DNA from 4 places in the Phosphitispora fastidiosa genome. Region 3 is predicted to be linked to each of the others. Evidence: riboswitches for the same ligand, from Rfam matches in the RefSeq annotation. Region 3 holds a riboswitch; each other region holds the start of a gene.
What was found. A riboswitch is a leader RNA that binds a small molecule or an ion and turns the genes downstream of it on or off. The one in region 3 is predicted to bind cobalamin.
Positions count from the first base shown of each region.

Region 1: it holds a riboswitch for cobalamin, as region 3 does, so the genes downstream of both, cobT (nicotinate-nucleotide--dimethylbenzimidazole phosphoribosyltransferase) here and Ga0451573_RS03700 (energy-coupling factor ABC transporter permease) in region 3, are expected to answer to the same signal.
Region 2: it holds a riboswitch for cobalamin, as region 3 does, so the genes downstream of both, cobU (bifunctional adenosylcobinamide kinase/adenosylcobinamide-phosphate guanylyltransferase) here and Ga0451573_RS03700 (energy-coupling factor ABC transporter permease) in region 3, are expected to answer to the same signal.
Region 4: it holds a riboswitch for cobalamin, as region 3 does, so the genes downstream of both, Ga0451573_RS09720 (energy-coupling factor ABC transporter permease) here and Ga0451573_RS03700 (energy-coupling factor ABC transporter permease) in region 3, are expected to answer to the same signal.

Region 1 is NZ_JAHHUL010000001.1:370,502-375,760, reverse strand. Features, by position in the region: gene Ga0451573_RS01865 (AAA family ATPase) at 1-964, shown strand, start outside; gene Ga0451573_RS01860 (DUF4276 family protein) at 961-1,518, shown strand; gene cobT (nicotinate-nucleotide--dimethylbenzimidazole phosphoribosyltransferase) at 1,620-2,660, opposite strand; cobalamin riboswitch at 2,963-3,143, opposite strand; gene smc (chromosome segregation protein SMC) at 3,622-5,259, shown strand, end outside.
Region 2 is NZ_JAHHUL010000001.1:138,127-143,385, forward strand. Features, by position in the region: gene Ga0451573_RS00685 (cobyric acid synthase) at 1-1,287, opposite strand, end outside; gene cobU (bifunctional adenosylcobinamide kinase/adenosylcobinamide-phosphate guanylyltransferase) at 1,277-1,858, opposite strand; cobalamin riboswitch at 1,999-2,170, opposite strand; gene Ga0451573_RS00695 (NapC/NirT family cytochrome c) at 2,316-2,783, shown strand; gene Ga0451573_RS00700 (DUF3842 family protein) at 2,770-3,201, opposite strand; gene hypE (hydrogenase expression/formation protein HypE) at 3,570-4,580, opposite strand; gene hypD (hydrogenase formation protein HypD) at 4,570-5,259, opposite strand, start outside.
Region 3 is NZ_JAHHUL010000002.1:282,400-287,658, reverse strand. Features, by position in the region: gene Ga0451573_RS03705 (class I SAM-dependent methyltransferase) at 1-318, shown strand, start outside; cobalamin riboswitch at 365-545, shown strand; gene Ga0451573_RS03700 (energy-coupling factor ABC transporter permease) at 942-1,730, shown strand; gene Ga0451573_RS03695 (energy-coupling factor ABC transporter substrate-binding protein) at 1,787-2,023, shown strand; gene cbiQ (cobalt ECF transporter T component CbiQ) at 1,953-2,816, shown strand; gene Ga0451573_RS03685 (energy-coupling factor ABC transporter ATP-binding protein) at 2,809-3,744, shown strand; gene cobK (precorrin-6A reductase) at 3,674-4,456, shown strand; gene Ga0451573_RS03675 (Mrp/NBP35 family ATP-binding protein) at 4,695-5,259, shown strand, end outside.
Region 4 is NZ_JAHHUL010000009.1:30,031-35,289, reverse strand. Features, by position in the region: gene cbiE (precorrin-6y C5,15-methyltransferase (decarboxylating) subunit CbiE) at 1-537, opposite strand, end outside; gene cbiD (cobalt-precorrin-5B (C(1))-methyltransferase CbiD) at 525-1,631, opposite strand; gene Ga0451573_RS09735 (energy-coupling factor ABC transporter ATP-binding protein) at 1,621-2,472, opposite strand; gene cbiQ (cobalt ECF transporter T component CbiQ) at 2,497-3,222, opposite strand; gene Ga0451573_RS09725 (hypothetical protein) at 3,215-3,508, opposite strand; gene Ga0451573_RS09720 (energy-coupling factor ABC transporter permease) at 3,489-4,196, opposite strand; cobalamin riboswitch at 4,363-4,544, opposite strand; gene Ga0451573_RS09715 (ATP-binding protein) at 4,614-5,259, opposite strand, start outside.

The DNA.
Region 1 (5,259 bases), on a different contig from region 3:
AGGACCAATCGAATTTGAAATTAAATTTAGGCCAGAACCGGGGGAACCATTAGTTACATATGAGCTCCATATTGGTTTAGACTGCTCTGGTCTGCCAGTAGTATCAAGAGAAGTATTAAAATATCGTCGTGGACAACAAGGTGCACCATGGCACTTTCTGGATTTTTCAAATGGCTCAGGGACAGCTATCGTAAATGAAAGCGAATATGGTAGATTAGGGGTAAAGGAAGAGCGTGAAGAACAAAAACTTGATTCGCCAGACATTCTTGCTATTAAAGGACTAGGGCAATTTCAAAAGTTTAAGCAAGTAGCTGCTTTCAGGAGATTAATTGAAGGGTGGCATGTTTCCGATTTTCATGTTCAAGCGGCTCGTGCTAGTGCTGATGCGGGTTACGCAGAACACCTTTCGCCTACAGGAGAGAACTTGCCACTAGTAGCGCAGTTTATGTATCAACATTATCCGGAAAAATTTAAGCAAATTTTACGCAAAATGGAATACAGAGTCCCAGGTATAAAGTCTGTAGAAGCAGTGGAAACTCCCGATGGACGAATAGTACTCAGGTTTCAAGATGGTTCTTTTAAAGACCCGTTTGTTGCGAGATATGTTTCTGATGGGACTATAAAAATGTTTGCTTACTTGTTATTATTGAATGACCCCAAGCCACACCCATTGTTATGTATTGAGGAACCTGAAAATCAACTGCATCCCGAACTTTTATTTGAACTTGCAGAAGAGTTTAGAGCTTACACACGAGCGGGAGGACAAGTGTTTATCTCTACGCATTCGCCTGATTTTGTTAACGGAGTTGAATTAAACGAATTATTTTGGTTAACAAAAAGTGATGGTTACAGTGAAGTTAAACGTGCATCCGACGATGAACTGCTCAGAAATTTAGTAGTTGAAGGTGATTTGCCAGGGGCATTATGGAAGCAAGGCTTCTTCGAGGGAGCTGGACCGCAATGAAGCATATAGTATTTTTATTGGAAGAGATTTCAATGAAAGCAGTTTTAGACGAAATACTTCCATCCATATTACCAGACGGATGTACCTTTCATACTATTAAACATGAAGGTAAAACAGACATGGAGAAATCAATTCCTCGTAAATTGCGTGCTTATAGAATTCCCGAAGTACAGTTTGTAGTGCTTCGTGACCAGGACAATAGTGATTGCAAACAGGTTAAACAAAGGCTATTGCAACTGTGCTTTGAAGGCGGACGAACTGATGCGTTAGTTCGTGTGGTCTGTCACGAGTTGGAATCATGGTTTTTAGGTGACCTTTCAGCAGTTGAAAAAGCTTTCAATTACAAAGGAATTGCTAGAAAACAAGAGAAAGCTCAATTTCGAAACCCAGATAAACTTGCTAACCCGTGCGAAGTACTGCAAAAAATGGTGCCCGAATATCAAAAATATAGTGGTTCGAAAAAAATTGCTAAATTCATGAAGATTGATACAAATTGTTCTTTGAGTTTTAACGCTTTTATCGAAGGGATTCGCAAGATTGTCGCAGCAAGCTAAATTCTTACTGCCCGGATGTTTCGTACTGTGGCATTTGGTGAGGTGTTGTACAAGATTTCCCCCGTGGCAGCGAGGAAAATCGGGTACAACACCTCATTATCTTACATGCCGATATCTTTAAAGGTCCCCACTTCATGAAGCATTTTTATTGATGCATCCAGCACCGACATGGCCAGGGCCGCCCCAGTGCCTTCCCCTAGTCTCATTTTCATATCCAGGATTGGCCTTAATCCCACGCATTCAAGCATGGTCCGGTGGGCCTGTTCTGCGGAACAGTGTGATGGAATCATAAAGCTCACCGAATTGGGAGCCAGTCTGGCGGCAATGAGAGCACCGGCGCTGGAGATAAAACCATCAACCACAACCGGAACCCTGCTTGCTGATGCTGCCAGTATGGTTCCGGCTATGCCGCCAATTTCCAGGCCGCCCACTTTTGCCAGGACATCAACAGGATCGTTCTTATCCGGACGGTTTAACTCAATGGCCTTCTGAATTACTACTGCTTTATTGGAAAGAGATTGGTCGTCAACACCGGTTCCCCGTCCGGTAACCTCTTCAGGGGTGAAACCGCCCAAAACCGAAAGGATGGCGCTGCTGGGGGTGGTATTACCAATTCCCATGTCCCCGGTACCCAGAACCCGGGCACCCTTGCTGATTTCATTATTGGCTATCTCAATTCCGGTTTCAATTGCCTTGACGGCTTCTTCCCGGGACATTGCCGGGCCCTTGAGCATATTATCGGTCCCGAATTTTATCTTCCGGTTGATGACCCCCGGGTGGTCAATTGGGGCAGCCACTCCGATATCAACGGGGACAATCTCTGCCCCGGCATGCCTGCCAAGTACGCAGACACTGGCAATTCCATCAGCAAAGGTTGGCATCATAGCAATAGTTACCATTGGGGGGAATGCGCTAACCCCTTCCTGGACCACACCATGGTCAGCTCCCATGACTATGATTACTTTTTTTCCTGTTTTGGGCATAGGGTCACTGTAGATGCCGCTAAGCTGAAGGACCATTTCCTCGAGTACGCCTAGGCTCCCGGGGGGCTTGATCAGATTGTTCAGCCTCTCCTGGGTCTGTTCCATGCTGGCACGGTCTAAATCCCCAATTTGCTGCAGGGTCTTTTCAAGTAAACTCATTTTTGTTTCCTCCTTGATTTTTAATAAATTTTTTTATTTAATTTTTTTTGTATATTCAAGGCTTTATACCTTGGATTCTTTATATGGTGAGATGTTGTACAAGATTTTCCTGGCACTGCCTTGTTGCCGGGGGGAGTGGCAGCTTAGACTCATAGGCGGCAGTGCGGAAAATCGATGCAATAGCTCACCATTCCCGCTCATTTCCAAGAGCTTACCTGCCGGAGAAAAACAAAAAGTTCACAGCTTATAAAGCTGTGAACTTTGCCATCATTCACCAATACCTGCATCATTCCACGAGATGCAGCAATATGACGGCTATGGCAGGTCTCCTGGCTTGTGATCATCACATGCTTTTCACCTTCCCCGAAAAACTCGAGTGGTCTGTTGAAGGCATGCTAACACTTACAGTGGCGGGACCGCTTGGGATTTTCACCCAATTCCCTATTCTCCTCATTAGAGGCACCAATAACCTTTGGGATATTTTTTTGTTTGAAAGTATATTATTATTATAAAAGAGTTGCCTGAAATTATCAATAAATAATTTTTAATATGTAATTAGAATTAAAATTGAGTTCTTCATAAACCCATCCTTTCTTTAACTTCTTTATTTATTGTAACATTAAAAGCCGGAAATTTCCCGGCTTTTGTAATTGTTATTAACGAATATCACAAAAACTGCGGCTCTGCATACCCTGATTAAAAAGGGTGAATTGTTGTGACCACCGTTTACTGTAATGAAGAGTGGTGCCGCTGGAATCGCTCCGGGAAGTGGTGTATCGCTAAAAAGGTGTGCATCAAAAGCCAAAATGGTCAACTGGTCTGTGAAACCAAAGAAATGTTTTTTGAAGAAAGGGACTGAGAAGGAAAGTGCCCTTTTTTTGTTGAATTCATTAAAACAGGAAAGCTTTAATTGATAAGTGTCATTAAGGCTGGTTTTTTCAAAATGTAAGGAGGAACCCTTTTGTACCTGAAGAGAATTGAGGTTCAGGGCTTCAAATCCCTGGCTGATAAAATAGAACTCCAGTTTACCCCGGGCATTACCGCTGTTGTTGGACCTAATGGGAGCGGCAAGAGTAATATTGCCGATGCTGTCAGGTGGGTGTTGGGTGAGCAGAGCGCCAAGACCCTCCGGGGCGCCAAGATGGAAGACGTAATTTTCTCCGGCAGTGACAGGAGAAAATCCGTAGGGATGGCTGAGGTATCTCTTACCCTTGATAACAGTACCGCCATATTTGCGCTGGATTATTCTGAAATAACGGTCACTCGGAGGGTTTATCGTTCCGGAGAAAGTGAATTTCTGATCAACAAATCTCCCTGCAGACTGAGGGATATCCATGAACTCTTCATGGACACCGGAATCGGCAGGGAAGGGTATTCCATTATTGGACAGGGCAAGATTGATGAAGTCCTCAGTACCAGGTCTGAAGACCGTCGAAATATTATTGAAGAGGCCGCCGGAATAGTAAAGTACAGGAGCCGTAAACAGCAGGCGGTCAAAAAACTTAATGACACAGAACAGAACCTGGTCCGTATCAGTGACATTATATCCGAACTGGGCATCCAGGTTGGCCCCCTTGAGGAGCAGTCCCAAAAAGCCGGGGAATACCTTGAGTACCGGAATGAGCTGGTTGAACTTGAGATTAACCTTTTGATTAATCAGATTGAGGACCAGAAACTGAAACTTGATGGGATTAATAATCAGGATGATGAATTGAGACAAAAGTTAATTGGCTTGGAGACCGGGTTAAGAAACCGCGAGTCAGAGATCGAAGAACATAAGCTTCATAACAGTAAACTTGATGAAGAAATTGCCGCCCTGCAGAAAGGTATCTATGATACCGGCAGCCTGATAGAAAAAAAGGAAGCCGAAATTACGGTGGCCCGCCAGAGACTACAGGATATCGGGAACCGGAAAGAGGGTCTCATCAGTGAAATAGAGGAACTGAAATGCAAAGAAGAGGCTGAGCGCAGCAGGCATGCCGGTGATGCCCGGTCTCTTGGGGAACTCAGGGGCAGGCTGGCTGATACAGGAAAAAAGCTGCAGCAGGCTGAGGATAAATTATTGCTGCTGGAACAGGAACTAGTGGAAGCACAGCAGAAAATCGAAGAAAAGAAGTCGGATATGATAGATTTGTTAAACGAGACTGCCGGAGTTAGGAATGCAATTAATTCCGGTGAAATAGAGGTTAAGAACCTGGGCCGCAGGATAAAAGACCTGGAGCAGCAGAGTGAGACCCTGAAACAGGAATACAGCCGGATTGTTGAGCGGGAAAAGGAACTGGATTTGGGACTGGGGGCTGTCAGAGAATCAATAACCGGCCGGAAAACCGAAAATGCCGGCTTTGAGGAGAGCAAAAACGGCTTCTCAGGTCAGCTGAAGAAACTGGCCGCAGACCTTGAACGGGATCGTGAGCAGTTGGGGCATAAATCCTCCCGCCTCAAGGCTTTGGAGGATCTGCAGAATGACTACGAGGGGTATTTCAGGGGCGTCAAAGAAGTGCTGGTGGCAGCTAAAAAAGGCCGGGATTGTCCCGGTATATGCGGGGTGGTTGCCGAGCTTATCACTGTTCCCCAAAAGTATGAGACTGCTGTTGAGGTT
Region 2 (5,259 bases), on a different contig from region 3:
GACTTCCCTGGTAGACCTTTCAAATATCCGGAATGCAGGTATCACACCTTCTCCAATCTCGGAACGTCCCATGTGGATTTCGTACCCGGTTACCTCCTGTCCCTGCATCCCATCAAAAAAGAGACCTTTTCCTACAATCTTCGCATGAACCTGAGTGGTGATCTTATCAGGATCAAAAGTTGTTATCATATTTAACAGCCCCAGACCCTTCATGCTGTCAATATCTGACTCAGTGTGCAGCGGGTCATGAAGCTCAGTACCCAGTATCTGGAACCCTCCACAAACGCCCACAATGGGTATCCCTCTCTTTTCCTGGGCAATAATCTGAGCAAACAATCCGGATTTTTGAAGGAACGCCAGGTCGTGGATGGTATTCTTACTGCCCGGAATGATAACCATATCAGGATTGCCCAGCTTATTACCATTTGACACATACCTGAGCTGTACATCAGGCTCATCCGCCAGGCAGTCAAAATCAGTAAAATTGGAAATATGGGGCAGGTTAATCACAACTATATCCAGCTTGTTCTCAAGGACTCTGTCCGCTTCCTTAATGGTGTCCTCCGGAATTGTGTCTTCCTCCTGAACTTTGAAGCCCTGGAAATACGGAATAATTCCCACTACCGGAATCCCTGTTTTTTGCTCCAGGAACTCCACTGCAGGGTAAAACAGTTTGACATCACCACGGAACTTGTTTATTACCACCCCTTTTACCCGGGCCCTGTCGTCAGGGTCAAGGAGTTCAAGAGTGCCTACAACCGCAGCCAGGGCGCCCCCCTTGTCTATGTCAGCCACCAGCAGTACAGGACAGTCAGCCATTCTGGCAATCCTCATATTCACGATTTCTGTTGCCTGTAGGTTGACTTCAGCCGGACTGCCTGCACCCTCAATGACAATAATGTCAAATTCTGATCTAAGTTTGTTGAGGGAATTCTCAACCACATCAAGTGCCGTCATATTATACCTTTCATGATACTCCTTGGCAGAAAGGTTTCCCACCGGCCTGCCAAGGACAATGACCTGGGATGTAGCCTGACCGGTCGGCTTTAGCAGGACCGGGTTCATGACCACATCCGGGGCCAGACCGCAGGCTTCAGCCTGAACTACCTGAGCTCTGCCCATCTCGCCTCCGTCTTTGGTCACATATGAATTGAGGGCCATATTCTGTGATTTAAAAGGCGCCACCTTGTATCCGTCCTGCAGAAAAATTCTTCCCAAGGCTGCCACTAAAACACTTTTACCAACATGTGAGCCAGTCCCCTGAAACATGATACATTTAGAATTCATCATTTACTGCTGCCCCTTCCTTTTTCAGATCAATGGGATGTCCGGCAACTACCAGGTATGCCTTATCAGCTTCCGCGGCAATAATCTGATTGGCTTTTCCCACCAGTTCCTGATACTGCCTGCCGAGAAAATTATCTGAAACCAGTGTCATGCCCACCTCATTGGAGACAATGACAACATGGGCCTCAGTTTCTGCGGCTGCCTTGGCAAGAAAACCTATTTCCCGGAGAATCTCCGTTTGAAACTCTTTTTTAAAATCCCCACCGGTTTCCTGTTCCTTTTTAAACATCAGGTTACTCAAAAGCAGAGTCAGGCAGTCTAGCAAAATAACATCAGAACCATGGTTTTTTTCCCTGATAATTTCCGTCACCCGGTATGGTTCTTCAATCGTTTGCCAGATGTCAGGCCTTCTTTCCCGGTGGAGCCTGATGCGATGCCGCATTTCCTCATCCAGCGCCTGTGCTGTGGCGATATATGTAACTCTATGACCAAGTTTAGAGGTTAGCAGCTCGGCAAATTCACTTTTCCCGCTTCTGATACCTCCGGTAACAAAAATCAGTTTTCCTCTCATTAAGCACACTCCATAAGTATGTATTTGCCGGGATAGTATTATGTGTCATGACAAAACAAAATCCCCAGTCAACGACTGAGGACATGGTTATCAAGGCATAAAACCCCTGTGAAACAACCATAATCCTTTCTCTCGAAGGACTGTATGGTCACTTCCAGGCTGGTATCCTGGCTCCCGGATAAACATGCCGCTTACGCCTTCCCCTTCAAACGAGTGGCATCATGTAAGGGCACTCCCCGGTTACAGTGGCGGAGACCGCTCAGGCTTAACCTGATTCCCATTTTAAAAAAAACCCAGAAGTTACAAATATTTTTTTGTGATTTCAATTATATCATAGTTTTTCAGACTTGTCTGCAAATATTAAACATAAAATCCTATTCAATAATGAAATACTAGTATTAGCTGATATTTAAAACAAATTCAATTACCGTTTGGTGTACTATTGGAGGTAATAATATTGCTTTCCTGGAAAAAAGGCGCCCTAATCATTTCAGTGACGATTATTTTGCTTTATGCTGCGTTCATGGCAGGCTATTACGCTACATCCTTTCCTTCCTTCTGCGGTACCTGCCATGATGTAAAGCCGTATCTGGTGTCATGGCGGCAGTCTGCTCACAAGGACATTAATTGCCTTTACTGTCACGAACCAATGGGGTTCCTGGGTAAGCTCCATTCAAAATCCCGGGGCCTTAACTATCTCTATCAAGAATTAACCGGTCAGCACACAATTATTATAGAAGGACAGATTTTTGAACAAAACTGTGTTGCCTGCCACCTGGGGGATTATCATAATTACCCTGATACTGTAAGGCTTGATGCCAAACACTACCAATGGCTCAAGAGTGACCGCAAATGCCTGGAATGCCATAGGGCAGCAGGACACGGGGCCAATTTATTCACAGCAGAAAAGTTTAACCGGGATTAATCATGCCAGGGGGCAAATACCTCCTGACCCTGTCCATCAAGTCATCTGTAAGGTGGGGCAGGGGTTCAGGGTTAAAACCGGCTATTTCGATACGGTCCCTGATTACCGGCAGCAGTATCTTGGGGGCGCTGCTGGAAGCTAAGGCTGCGGCAATTCCGGGAGTAACCTCGCCTAAAAACGAATTGGCTATAATGATTCCAATGGGCCCCACAATCAGGTCAACTCGCCCGGAATTGTATATAATGGCATTTTCACCCGAAGCGCCTTCATTAGCCCCCGCTCTAAGCATGGCCGCAGCTGCCAGGGCATTGGTCCCAAAAGCGATAATTTCTATTTCTTCCGGGAACTCCTTCCTGAACCGTTCAATTATATATTTACCGATTCCGCCACCCTGACCGTCAATCACAGCAATTTTCATAAAGTATCTCCTCAGAACTGTTCTTTGATTTAGATATCTTTTGTATTCAAAGCTTGTACCTTATATTTTTTATTTATTCCTGCAACCGTTGGCTCCGGAAATGACCGGGGAATATGGTGAGGTGTTGTACAAGATTTTCCTTGCACTGCCGCCGTGAGAAATATTACCGCAGTTCCGCTAAGCGAAGCCAAAGACCGGAGCCATGGATGGCGGAGCCGCCACTGAGGCAGGAGCCGAATTGGCGGTTTAGTCTTTGGCTTCGCCAGGAACAAGGATAGATTTCTCAGGCGGCAGTGCGGAAAATAGGTATAACATCTCACCATATGCCATTGCCGGTCATTTCCCGGAGTCAGCCTGAGCAGGAATAACTAACATATCCTGGGAAGCTGCTCTCCAACCAGCATATCTACTATTCTTTTGCCACCGATTCCGGTGGATAAGACTACTTTCCCCTGATGGTCAGCGATAACCTCGCCAATAATCACGCTGTCAATGCCATACCTGTCTTTTTTCATGGCGCTAACCACTGATTCGGCCACATCCTTGGGCACTACGGCCAGAACCTTGCCCTCATTGGCAACATACAAGGGGTCAAAACCCAGAATCTCACAGGCAGCCATGACCTCATCCCTGACCGGCAGCGATTTCTCGTCGAGCACAATTCCCATATTACTCTGAACTGCAATCTCATTGAGGGTTGTGGCAACTCCTCCCCTGGTTGGGTCCCTGAGGACATGGATATCTTTGGATACTTTCAGCATTGCAGCGACCAAAGTGTTCAAGGGCGCACAATCACTTGTTATCTGATTCCTGAAGGACAGGCCCTGGCGTTCCGCCATTACCGCTATCCCATGGTCACCGATAAAACCATTGATAATCACCTTGTCACCGGGTTTAGCCCGGTTGCCTGATATATGGACACCTTCAGGCACTGTGCCAATTCCTGAGGTGTTAATAAATATCTGGTCCAAAGAACCTCGTTCAACGACCTTGGTATCTCCGCAGACAATCTTCACCCCGGCCTCATCTGCCGCCTTTTTCATGGAAAGCACAATAGCATTGAGCTTTTCCATGGCAAAACCCTCTTCAATTATAAAGCCTGTGCTCAGCCAGAGCGGGTTTGCACCACCCATGGCCAGGTCATTTACCGTCCCGCAGACTGCCAGTTTACCAATATCTCCTCCGGGGAAAAAAGGCGGACTGACAACAAAGGAGTCTGTGGTAAAGGCCAGTCTGACTCCCTCAGCCTGGACCTCTGCCCGGTCATCAAGCCTGTTCAGTTCCGGGTTATCAAAAACCGGCAAAAAAAGTTCCGTGACCAGCTCGTGAGATAGCTTCCCTCCGCTGCCATGGGCCAGAAGTATTTTGTCATGCCTCATCACCGGATGCTCCTTTCCCGTATTTATAATAAGCGGCACACGTGCCCTCAACCGAAACCATACATGGGCCTACCGGGTTTTCAGGAATACAGGTTCGTCCAAAATGGCCGCATTCGGGAGGAGTAATAACCCCTCTGAGCACCTCGCCGCACCTGCACCCCGGCAGGTCCCTGTCTTCCTGAATACGGATGCCATACTTCTTTACTGCATCAAACCGTCTGTATTCGGGTCTAAACGCAAGCCCCGTTCCGGGAATAGTGCCCATCCCCCGCCAGATAGCATCAGCGGGCTGAAAAACCTTAAAGAGGATATTCATAGCATGTGGATTACCCTCAGGAGGCACGCCCCTGTTATACTGGATTTCCACCCTGGCTGTCCCCTCTTCAATCTGTCTGACCAGCATATAAATCCCCTGGAGGATGTCCACGGGTTCGAACCCGATAACCAATGCCGGTATCAAGAACTCCTCTGCAATAAAACCATAAGGCTTGGTTCCAATCAGTGAACTTACGTGACCGGGAAGAATAAAGCCATTGACTCCGATTTCATTACTCTCCAGTAAGGCCCTGATGGCCTGTGGAATAAGCTTTTGGGCTCCAACCACCGAGAAATTACCGATACCTTCTCTTTCGGCCCTGAGAATGGCTGCGGCCACAGTTGGTGAAGTGGTCTCAAACCC
Region 3 (5,259 bases):
AACAACCTCCAGGAGAAGCTATGGCAGCAGGTGTTCGGCGGTATCCGGGCAGATACTTCCATGGATATCATTTACCCGTTAAATATTGTTTATGCCATGGGGTATTTTCCGGCGCTGAGGTTTTTTCATACACACTGGGTTAATGAAGAATCTGTGGAGGATACAGCTCAAAAACTGAAGGACTGGATTTCGGGATATACAGAGATAACTTCCGCGATATTACGCGAAATAAAGGCAGTAGTCGATTCTGAAGCCGTCGGCGGTGTAGTCAGGGAGGAAGTGGAAGCCACAGTAGGGATGATGGTCTGGAAAGTATAAGCAAAATTGTCTGGACAGTCCAGTTGCAGTCATGATACAATTATTAAAAGAATATAGATGAGCAAGTGATTCTGTTTGACAGAATTGAAAAGGGAAGCCGGTGAAAATCCGGCGCGGTCCCGCCACTGTAAGAGGGAGTCCTGCTGCAAATGCCACCGGGGAACCGGGAAGGCGCAGCTTGGGCAGTGATCTTGAGCCAGGAGACCTGCTTGCTTTAATCTTACCGCCGGTACCCACGATGAATGGGGAGGAAGACTACAGTATTAGTGTTTTTTATTCCTTCCACACAGTCGTGTTGAGGGAATTTTTAGTTTACCCGGTATGGGCTTTTAATAATTATATATTTGAGTAGGTGTTATACCCTGAGGGGTGTAACTTAATAAACACAAGGTTTAAACGCTTTTTGACCGCAGAACGGGTGTAAAAAGAGGTATTATACTTACTCCTGTGATGACAGCGGAAACAATCAGCGATGCCTATTCTGCCACACTGTCAATTTGTTCTGGGGAGGTGGTCAGTTTAGGCTTAGCCTAAAGCTAATCCCCGGTCACTGTCTTAATGACCGGGGTTTTTGTTTCAAATTATGGAGGTATATTAAATAAGAATTGAGGAGGTTAAATCAAATGAGGATGTTAAGTGAAATTATGAAAAGCTCTTTGAAAAAAATAAAACTGCCTGTTTTCATAATCCTGTATGCTGCTGCCCTTCTTCTGACCTTCCCGCAGAATGCCTTTGCCATGCATATCATGGAAGGCTTTCTGCCGGCGAGTTGGGCCGGTTTCTGGTTTGTGCTGACTATTCCTTTTCTGATCCTGGGACTGCGTTCAATTCAAAAAACCGTTACTGCTGCGCCCAGTGTTAAAATGCTGTTGGGTCTGGCGGGGGCCTACGCCTTTGTGTTATCGGCTTTGAAAATACCGTCGGTTACCGGAAGCTGTTCCCACCCTACGGGAGTAGGTTTGGGGGCGATAATGTTCGGCCCTTTGGCTATGGTGGTCCTGGGATGTGTTGTACTTATTTTTCAGGCCCTCCTTTTAGCTCATGGCGGTATAACCACCCTTGGTGCCAATACCTTTTCGATGGCGGTGGTCGGCCCCATAGCAGCATTTGTGATTTACCGGGTTCTTAAGAAAATCGGCGCCCCCGGTTGGCTGGCAGTGTTTCTGGCTGCTGCTGCCGGCAACATGCTTACATATATAACTACATCAGTTCAACTAGCCCTGGCGTTTCCTCTGCAGAGTGGGGGCTTTACCGCTGCCCTGGCAAAGTTCCTGGGCGTATTTGCGGTGACTCAGCTTCCTCTGGCCATAATGGAAGGAATTCTGACAGTAGTAGTTTTCAATGTGCTGACTACTTATAGCAGGCAGGAACTACTGGAATTATCTGTTATCACTGAGGAGGTGTCGCAGTGAGAAAAAATCTGATCCTAATTCTTTTGGTAGTGCTGCTGGCTGTTGTGCCATTGCTTATGAACCGCGGAGCCGAATTCGGGGGTGCCGATGGTCAGGCTGAAGAAGTGATTACCCAAATTAATCCTGATTATCAGCCATGGTTTTCATCCTTGTGGGAACCCCCCAGCGGTGAAATCGAGAGCCTTTTGTTTGCTCTTCAGGCAGCTTTGGGAGCCGGATTTATTGGGTATTACATCGGTTATGTCAGGGGAAGAAAAAAGGCGGAAGAAAAGGAAATACATGCTAAAAATTGACAGTTTTGCATATGCCAATAAGCTGCGGAAGGTACATCCGGCCGAAAAAGCTGCCTTTGCCCTGACGACTATGATTTTGTGCCTGATTTTTTCATCAGTGACAATATCATCAGTTATAATTTTACTTATGGCAGGTGTGACTGTCGGGCTTGCCGGGATTCCTGTTAAAACTTACCTCAGGCTGGTGTTCCTGCCCTTCTCCTTCCTGCTGGTTGGGGTGATGACAGTTGCTGTTTCGGTATCTGCGGGTGATACCGTGGTTGGTGCAAATGCAGCGGAGTGGTTAGTCAGCATAAAAATGCTAAAAATAACCCTGGGCATTACTCCTGAGGGACTGCTTGCGGCTGCCAGGTTGTTTTTTAAATCCCTGGGTACGGTTTCCTGCCTGTATTTTATGTCATTAACAACACCTTTTGTGGAAATAGCCATGATGATGCGAAAAATCAAACTTCCTGCCTTGTTTATTGAGCTGGCTGAAATAATTTACAGGTTTATTTTTGTTTTGCTGAAAACTGCAGAAGATATTTATACAAGCCAGTCTTCAAGATGGGGATATTCTTCATTCAAAAACTCTATGAATTCTTTAGGCTGTCTTACAGCTGCTCTGTTTGTCAGGTCGCTGCATCGCTCACAGGAGCTTTTCACCACTCTCACGGCAAGAGGTTATACCGGGCAATTAAATGTGCTGGTCCCGCAATACCCTGTTTCTAAAGCTAACATAACTCTGATAATTATTGTAGAAACGTTTTTGATAATTTCTGCGGTCCTGCTGGAGGTGAATAAATTTGTCTGATTACATCATCGAAGCTGAAAACCTGATATATACATATCCCGATGGGACACAGGCCCTTAGGGGTATAAATATAAAAATACCCAAAGGGAAGAAGGTTGCGGTCCTTGGTTCCAACGGTGCTGGGAAATCTACCCTGTTCCTTCAATGCAACGGTATTCTGAAACCACAGCAGGGTATTGTGAAATATGACGGAAAAGAAGTCAGGTATGACAGAAAAAGTCTGCTGCATTTGAGGAAAAATGTGGGGATTGTTTTTCAGGACCCCGACAGCCAATTGTTTTCAGCGAGTGTATACCAGGAGATTTCCTTTGGCCCCCTTAATTTTGGACTTCCTGAAGAAACTGTAAGAAAACGGGTGGAACGGGCAATGTTGGCAACAGAAGTTGCCGGGCTGAAGGAGAAGCCTACCCATATGCTGAGCTATGGGCAGAAAAAAAGGGTTTCAATAGCAGATATTCTGGTCATGGAGCCTGAGGTAATTATATGTGATGAGCCAACGGCTTGGCTTGATCCCAAACATGCACAGCAGACGGTGAAGTTGTTTGACCGGATCAATAGCGGTGGTACAACCATCATGATGTCAACACATGATGTTGACCTGGCTTATTCATGGGCAGATTACATTTTCGTATTGAGCAATGGTGAGGTCATCGGAGAGGGGATTCCGGAACAGGTTTTTACCAATGAAATACTGATTAAGAAAGCAGACTTGGAAAAGCCATGGCTGGTACAGGTATCCGAAGTGCTACTGATAAAAGGCTGTTTACCCAAAGCGGTCGTTTTACCGCGTAACCGGGAAAGCCTTTTTGAACTCATTATTAATCACGGCACAAATGTTGGAGAGGAAGAGATAATTAATGATTTTGGTGATTTCAGGAACAAAGGAAGGGAGAGAGATCACATCTCTGCTGATCTCAAAGGATTATAAGGTGTTATCCGCAACTGTGGTAAACCATGGTGCAAGGCTTATTTTACATAATGATATGATGGAAAACACCCGGGAGTACACGATTCGAGAGGCTTTTAATAAAATATTTCAAATCAATCCATTCCGGCTGATTGTTGATGCTTCCCATCCTTATCCTGAAGGAGTTTCTAAGTTTGCCAAAGAGTTTTGCAGTAACCGGAATATTCCTTATTTCAGGTTTGTCAGGGAGGAAGTACAGCTTCCGGAGAACCCCCTTCTTTTTGCGGTCTATTCGTGGGAGGAAGCGGCAAGGAAAGCCGCGGAGATGGGAGATACCATTTTCCTAACTACAGGAAGCTTTAATCTGGAACAGTTTCTCTGCCACCCGGACATGGCCGGGAAAAGAGTTGTTGTCAGGGTGCTTCCCGACCCTCAGGTAATTACAAAGGTCCGGTCCCTGGGGCTGCCGTCCCGGGATATCGTGGCCATGCAGGGGCCCTTTTCCAGGGAAATGAACCGAGCCACCTTTAAAATGTATGGCGCTTCCGTAGTGGTAACAAAGGAAAGCGGCCGCGCCGGAGGGACAGACAACAAGGTCTCGGTGGCCCTGAAATTGATGATACCGGTAGTAGTTATAAAACGACCGCCGGTAAAAGGGCATGATGCAATTATTGTAAACTCTTATGGACAAGTACTCCAGGGAGTGAAGTCAATATTGGCGGATGATAAATAACGGCTTATAAATAATAGACTTTAATCATAATGAATTTTAATCCGGGAATGTCCCTAAAGTCAGTGTTCTCTTATTGCACAGAGAACCTCTATGGGGGCATTTCTCTATGTAAACGATTTTTTGCAATGGGCCCTGACATTTTTAGTTATGGGCATTTGACAAAAACCAAAAAATGGGGTAATATTTATATGGGCATATGCTCAAAATATTACTGATTCTGAAAGGGAGGAACCGCCATATGGCAGAAGCATGTAATACATGCAGTGAGAGCAGCGAGTGCACAGGTGAGGACTGTCCTGCAGCCTTAAAGGAGCTGCAGAAAATCAAAAATGTAATTGCTGTAATGAGCGGGAAGGGAGGTGTCGGGAAGAGTTCGGTGACTGGTCTTCTGGCGGCGTCTCTGAGGAAAAAAGGATTCAGTGTGGGGATAATGGATGCTGATGTTACCGGGCCAAGTATACCCAGGCTGTTTGGGCTGCAGGCCGGGCAGCTGGAAAACGGACACAGGGGAATTGTTCCGGCCGGGACCGGTTTGGGGATAGAGGTTATCTCAATTAATCTTTTACTGCCCAGTGAAGAAGAACCGGTAATCTGGAGGGGACCAATTATTTCAGGGGTCATCAAGCAGTTCTGGACAGAAGTGGGCTGGAGTGAGTTGGATTATCTGCTGGTGGACCTTCCGCCAGGGACGGGTGATGCACCTCTGACAGTGATGCAGACCCTGCCTTTAAATGGTGTTATTGTGGTTACTTCACCACAAAGCCTGGTCTCAATGATCGTCCGGAAATCGATTAATATGGCTA
Region 4 (5,259 bases), on a different contig from region 3:
ATAGGAGAGATTTTCACACACATAAATTTTTTTCCCTTTAATCCCTTCTGCTGCCAGCATCCCGGCAATAACTGCGGGGGTCCTTGAAGGGTCGGTGAGGACAATTACCTTGGGATGTACCCGGACCAGGTCTGCAAGCCCATCTGCCCCACGCCCATGGACACTGTGAAAAGCAGCGTCATGCCAGGATATCCCCAGTCTGGCACAGGCCAGCTGGGCCGAACTGATACCTGGTGAAACCTTCAATTCAGATGCTGCAAAGTTTCTTTTCAGGTGCTCCAAAATACCGTAAAAAGCCGGGTCTCCCGATGCCAGGACAGCAATGCTGCGGTGTCGGTAACGCTCCCTGATATATCCGGCCATTTCCTGTAAATTGTTTTTTACCGGATATAGCTCCTTGCCGGTATCTTTATATAATTCCAGCAGGCGCTCTCCGCCTACCAGGATATCAGCTTCATTTATCAGTCGGGAGGCTTCGGGAGTTATGTAGTCCGGGTGGCCGGGGCCAACCCCAATTACCTGTATTAAATTGGCCACTTCATTTCCCTCCCAATCTCCAAGGCGTTTGCATCAGCCGCCAGGACCTCACCTGCCATGGTGAAAAGAACCACACCTACCCGGAGTTCCCCGAATACATGCTCCATAGCCCGGGCAGCCGCTCTGGCGGCAACCATATCCATTACCTGCATTAAGCCATTGTTCCGGAGTATCTCCAGGGCCTCTTCCGAGGTATTGGCTTCCAGCACACTTCCGATAATCCGGGGGCCTGCTCCCTGTAAGCCTGCATATGCGGCCAGGGTTTCCAGCCTGGCATCAGACACCTTATTATGAGTATGAAAACACCCTGCCGCAACCTTGGCAAGCTTACTGTGATGCCCGATCAGGATAACATTTTTGATTCCCAGTCTGACAGACTCTTTTAACATATATCCCACAAAATTACTCATTTGAACAACTGCCTCTGCCGGGATCCCCAGCTTTCCGGCAGCCCACTTTTCGCCAAGCCTGCCAGGTGTCAGGCAGATGGTTGTATACCCGTAAGCCATGGCCTGGCTTATCTGGGGCACCAGTGATTTTTTGAAGGCATCTTCAGACATCGGCTCAACTATTCCAGTTGTGCCCAGTATCGAAATGCCGCCTTCTATCCCCAGCTTGGGATTAAGGGTTTTCCTGGCTGCCGCGGCGCCGCCGGGAACACTGACTTCAATAATCACCCCTGCACCAGCGGGGATGAATTTACTTACCGCTTCTGTAATCATCTGCCGCGGTACAGGATTAATAGCCGCTTCTCCCACAGGTATCTGAAGGCCGGGCTTGGTAACTATCCCTACTCCGGGGCCCCCGGTGACAGAAACTCCCGATGTTGCGCTCTTACCGGCCTTAACCAGTATTTTGAGTCCATTGGTCACATCAGGGTCATCACCGGCGTCCTTGATTACTTCAGCAGTTATATATTCTTTTTCCGGAAAAACGTTTTCAATGGGTACGGTAATTACCCTGCCCTGTGGATTAATTATTTGGGCGGTCTCGATTACCTCGTGCCGGTACAGCATTATCACCGCAGCCTGGGCAGCCGCAGCCGCACTCGCACCGGTGGTAATCCCCGGGCGGAGTTCTCTGTCATCTCCCATAGGCATTCACATCCCCGTTTACATTAGCAAGAATCATTTTCCTGGCCTCCCCGATAGTCAGAGGCAGTTCGCCAACAGCCATATGGTCCCGTTTAGCCAGAATCTCTGCCAGGTGGGCAACTCTGGGAAGCCGCAGCTGGGCGCTTCTGACAGTTTCCTTCCGGCTGAAAACCTCTGCGGGTGTCCCTGCCAGCAGGATATGCCCCATATGAAGGATAAAAATTCTATCAGCATACAGGGGTACCAAATCAACATCATGTGTCGCCATTAAAATTGTAATTCCCTCTTTTTTATTGAGTTTTACCAGTAACTCCATTATTTCCCTGACCCCTGCCGGATCAAGTCCTGCAGTAGGCTCATCAAGAATAATAATATCAGGCTTCATCGCCAGGACTCCCGCTATTGCAGCCCTTTTTTTCTGACCGTAACTCAGGTAGTGCACAGGTTTATTTATCAGATGCGGTATTCCTACCATCTCCAGAGATTCCCTGACCCTTTGACCGACTTCATCGGAAGTCATTTTCAGGTTAATCGGACCAAAAGCCACATCATCCCCGACAGTTGGCGCAAATAGCTGGTCATTAGGGTCTTGAAACACAAAACCTATCCTTTTGTATAATTCTTCTCTGGAAAATTCCCGGAAGGGCCTGCCTTCAATTTTAATTTCACCGAGTTCAGGTTTCAGCAATCCGGTGATAACCTTAAAAAAAGTAGTTTTCCCCGACCCGTTGGGTCCCAGGAGTATGGTAAACTGCCCCCTGGGAATTTCCATCTCCACTCCCTCCAGAGCCTTAGTGCCATCACTGTATGTGTACTGCACCTGGTGTACATCAATAATCATTAATGCTTCCCCCTAAATTGACAGTCAGGCAGTCTTTTTGTATCTCTGTCCGGCGATATCTCCGTTATATCCCCTTATCTGCATGGCTGAAAAGGTATTTTCAGCCCGGTCATAGGCCCGGATAAATACCATTGCCATAAGTGTGCTGGTTGAATTCACAGCCTTCTTCCACCCTGCCGGGTTCCTCCAGTCAGGATAACCCAGCCTCATGGCCTGTGCCTGCCTGATCCGCATCCCTTCATCCCATAAAACAAAGAGATACCGGTAGGTAAGCAGCAGAATCTCAACGATTACCCTTGGAATGCGGAACCATATCAGGGCATATCCCAATTCATGTACAGGGGTAGTCAGGCTCAAACATAACAGGATGGAAACACTGCTGATAATTCTCAGCAAAACCGTAGTCCCCAGAATCAGGCCTTCCCCGTAAATTTTTATTTCCCAGCCCTGTATCTCCAGACTAAAGACCTGACTGCCCTGATGAAATAACGCCATAAAAATGAAAACCACAATTCCCAGGATAACAGGTGGCAGCATCCTGCCCACGATAATTTTAAACGGTACTCTGATAACCAACATCAATGCTGCTGTCAATGCAAATATGAAGAGCGGCAGTTTAAAGCCCGGTAGACCGACAACTGCGGCAAGGGCTAAAACTGACACCAGTACCTTTACTCTGGCATCCATTCTGGTAAAGGTGTTATCTCTCTGGGCAAAAGCATCAACCATCAAGTAAGATTCCTTAACCATCGTTCTTCCCCGCCTTTGTAACAAATATTTTGTGCCACTGGTATCCCACCACTGCTCCGGCGGCAAACCCTCCGACTGCAAATAAAAACAGCCCCAGGTTGCCTTCTATGTTTACCAGTGGTTCCTTTGCGGACACACCGGTTACCTCCTCCATTTTACTATCAACAAGGTCATCTGTCCCCTGCCACTTTTCTCCGGCTGATACTGATAGTGGGAATAACAGGAGAAACATTATTGTCAGGACAGGAATCAAATTCCGCCGTATTTCATCTCTGATTCTCTGCATTTTGGCTTTCCCCCTCACCTGTCTCCTGAAGCACACCCAGTTTTTTGAGAATGTCAGGTCTGACTTTGGCTATGTATGTGACCATGCCTCCGGTAACCACTCCTTCCAGCAGCGCTAAGGGAAGTTGGGTCGGCATAAACAGGCCCAGAAATGTCAGGAAGGCCTTAAGCATTGACTGGTCATTAATTCCCGGCATTCCCAGAGCTAATTGGAATGAAGTGGTTGAATAAACTGCCAGGTCTCCGAAAACACCGGCCAAAAATGCCGCGATTCCCAGAGACAGCCCGGCTTTCCTGCCCAGCCAGAATACTCCGAAGCCGGTCAGGGATCCGACAACCCCCATGGAAAAGACATTGGCGCCAAGTGTGGATAACCCGCCATGGGCAAAAAACAGCGCCTGCAGGAGAAGGGCCACCACTGCCAGGACCATGCTGACAAAAGGACCGACCAGAATAGCAGCCACCGGTGTCCCAGCCGGATGGGATGAAGTGCCGGTAACAGGTACCGGAATTGGCAGCAGCGATATAAAGAACACGGCTGCACTGACCAGTCCCAGCAGTGGCTTATATGCCATTACCCTTTGAGTACGCCAGGTTATGTCATAAACCCCTTTGGCAACAAAGACTGATGCTGCCCCGTACCAGGCGACTGCCCATTTTCCGACCAGAAATCCATCCTGTATATGCATTATTTCATCTCCATTTTTTCATTAAATTGTTAGAACCGGCTTTACCTAACTTAATATACACAAATACATCCGTAAAAATTAAAAATCCCAGTCTGGGTAGACTGGGAAAAGTACTGTTAACTAAAGTACTGTTTCAATGTCCACCTGCCTTTCAATCGAAGGTATAACGGTGTACCTAAGATAGGCAGGTCTCCTGACTCCAGTTCATCGTCCCCCGCGCCTTCCCGGGCATGAGCCCAGTGGCATATATTGCGGGTTTCTCCCTGTTACAGTGGCGGGACCGTGCTGGATTTGCACCAGCTTCCCTTTTCAACCCTGTTACGGGTCACCTATCTGTTAAATTTAATCATATCTAATTTTATCTTATTATAACACCTTCAAATTATTCCTTCAAGGGTTGTTCAAATATTTCGTAAATTACTTTGCATTTCCTTCTTTCTCATGTCTCCTGACAATGCGTATATCTGTCTCTACCAACAACCGGTAGACCTTGCACATTTGTATTATTCTTGAAGTGGTCCTCTCACCGAGGTGTTCCTCCAGCTCAGCCAGATCCAGGTTTGTAGTCATGACGGTTGGCAGCCTGTTATTCATCCGGTAATTGAGAATCGAGTAAATCTTGTTGGCGGTCCAGTCAGTATAATTATGTGCCCCCATATCATCCAGTACCAGGACCTCAACTTTTCTGGCAGTATCCATCAAATCCTGCTCAGTGTACTCATAGGAGCGGTCAAAGGTAGCCCTGATCTGATCCAAGAGGTCAGGAACAACCACAAACAACACCTCTTTACCACAGTCCAGAAGGGCATTGGCTATGGCACAGGCCAGAAATGTTTTGCCGCCGCCCACCGGTCCGGTCAGCAGAATACCGTCGGGAACAATGTTTTCCTTAATATCCCGGGTAAACTTCTGAGCGGCCGCAAAAGCAGCAGCAGCATTATCGTAATAGGTTCTCCCATTAATGGAATCCCGATGGTTTTTAGAATAATACCTTGAACTGAACCGGCTGAAATTGTAGTCCCGCATTTCCTTACTCATCCTGGAATTCCTGAACTTAAGTCTT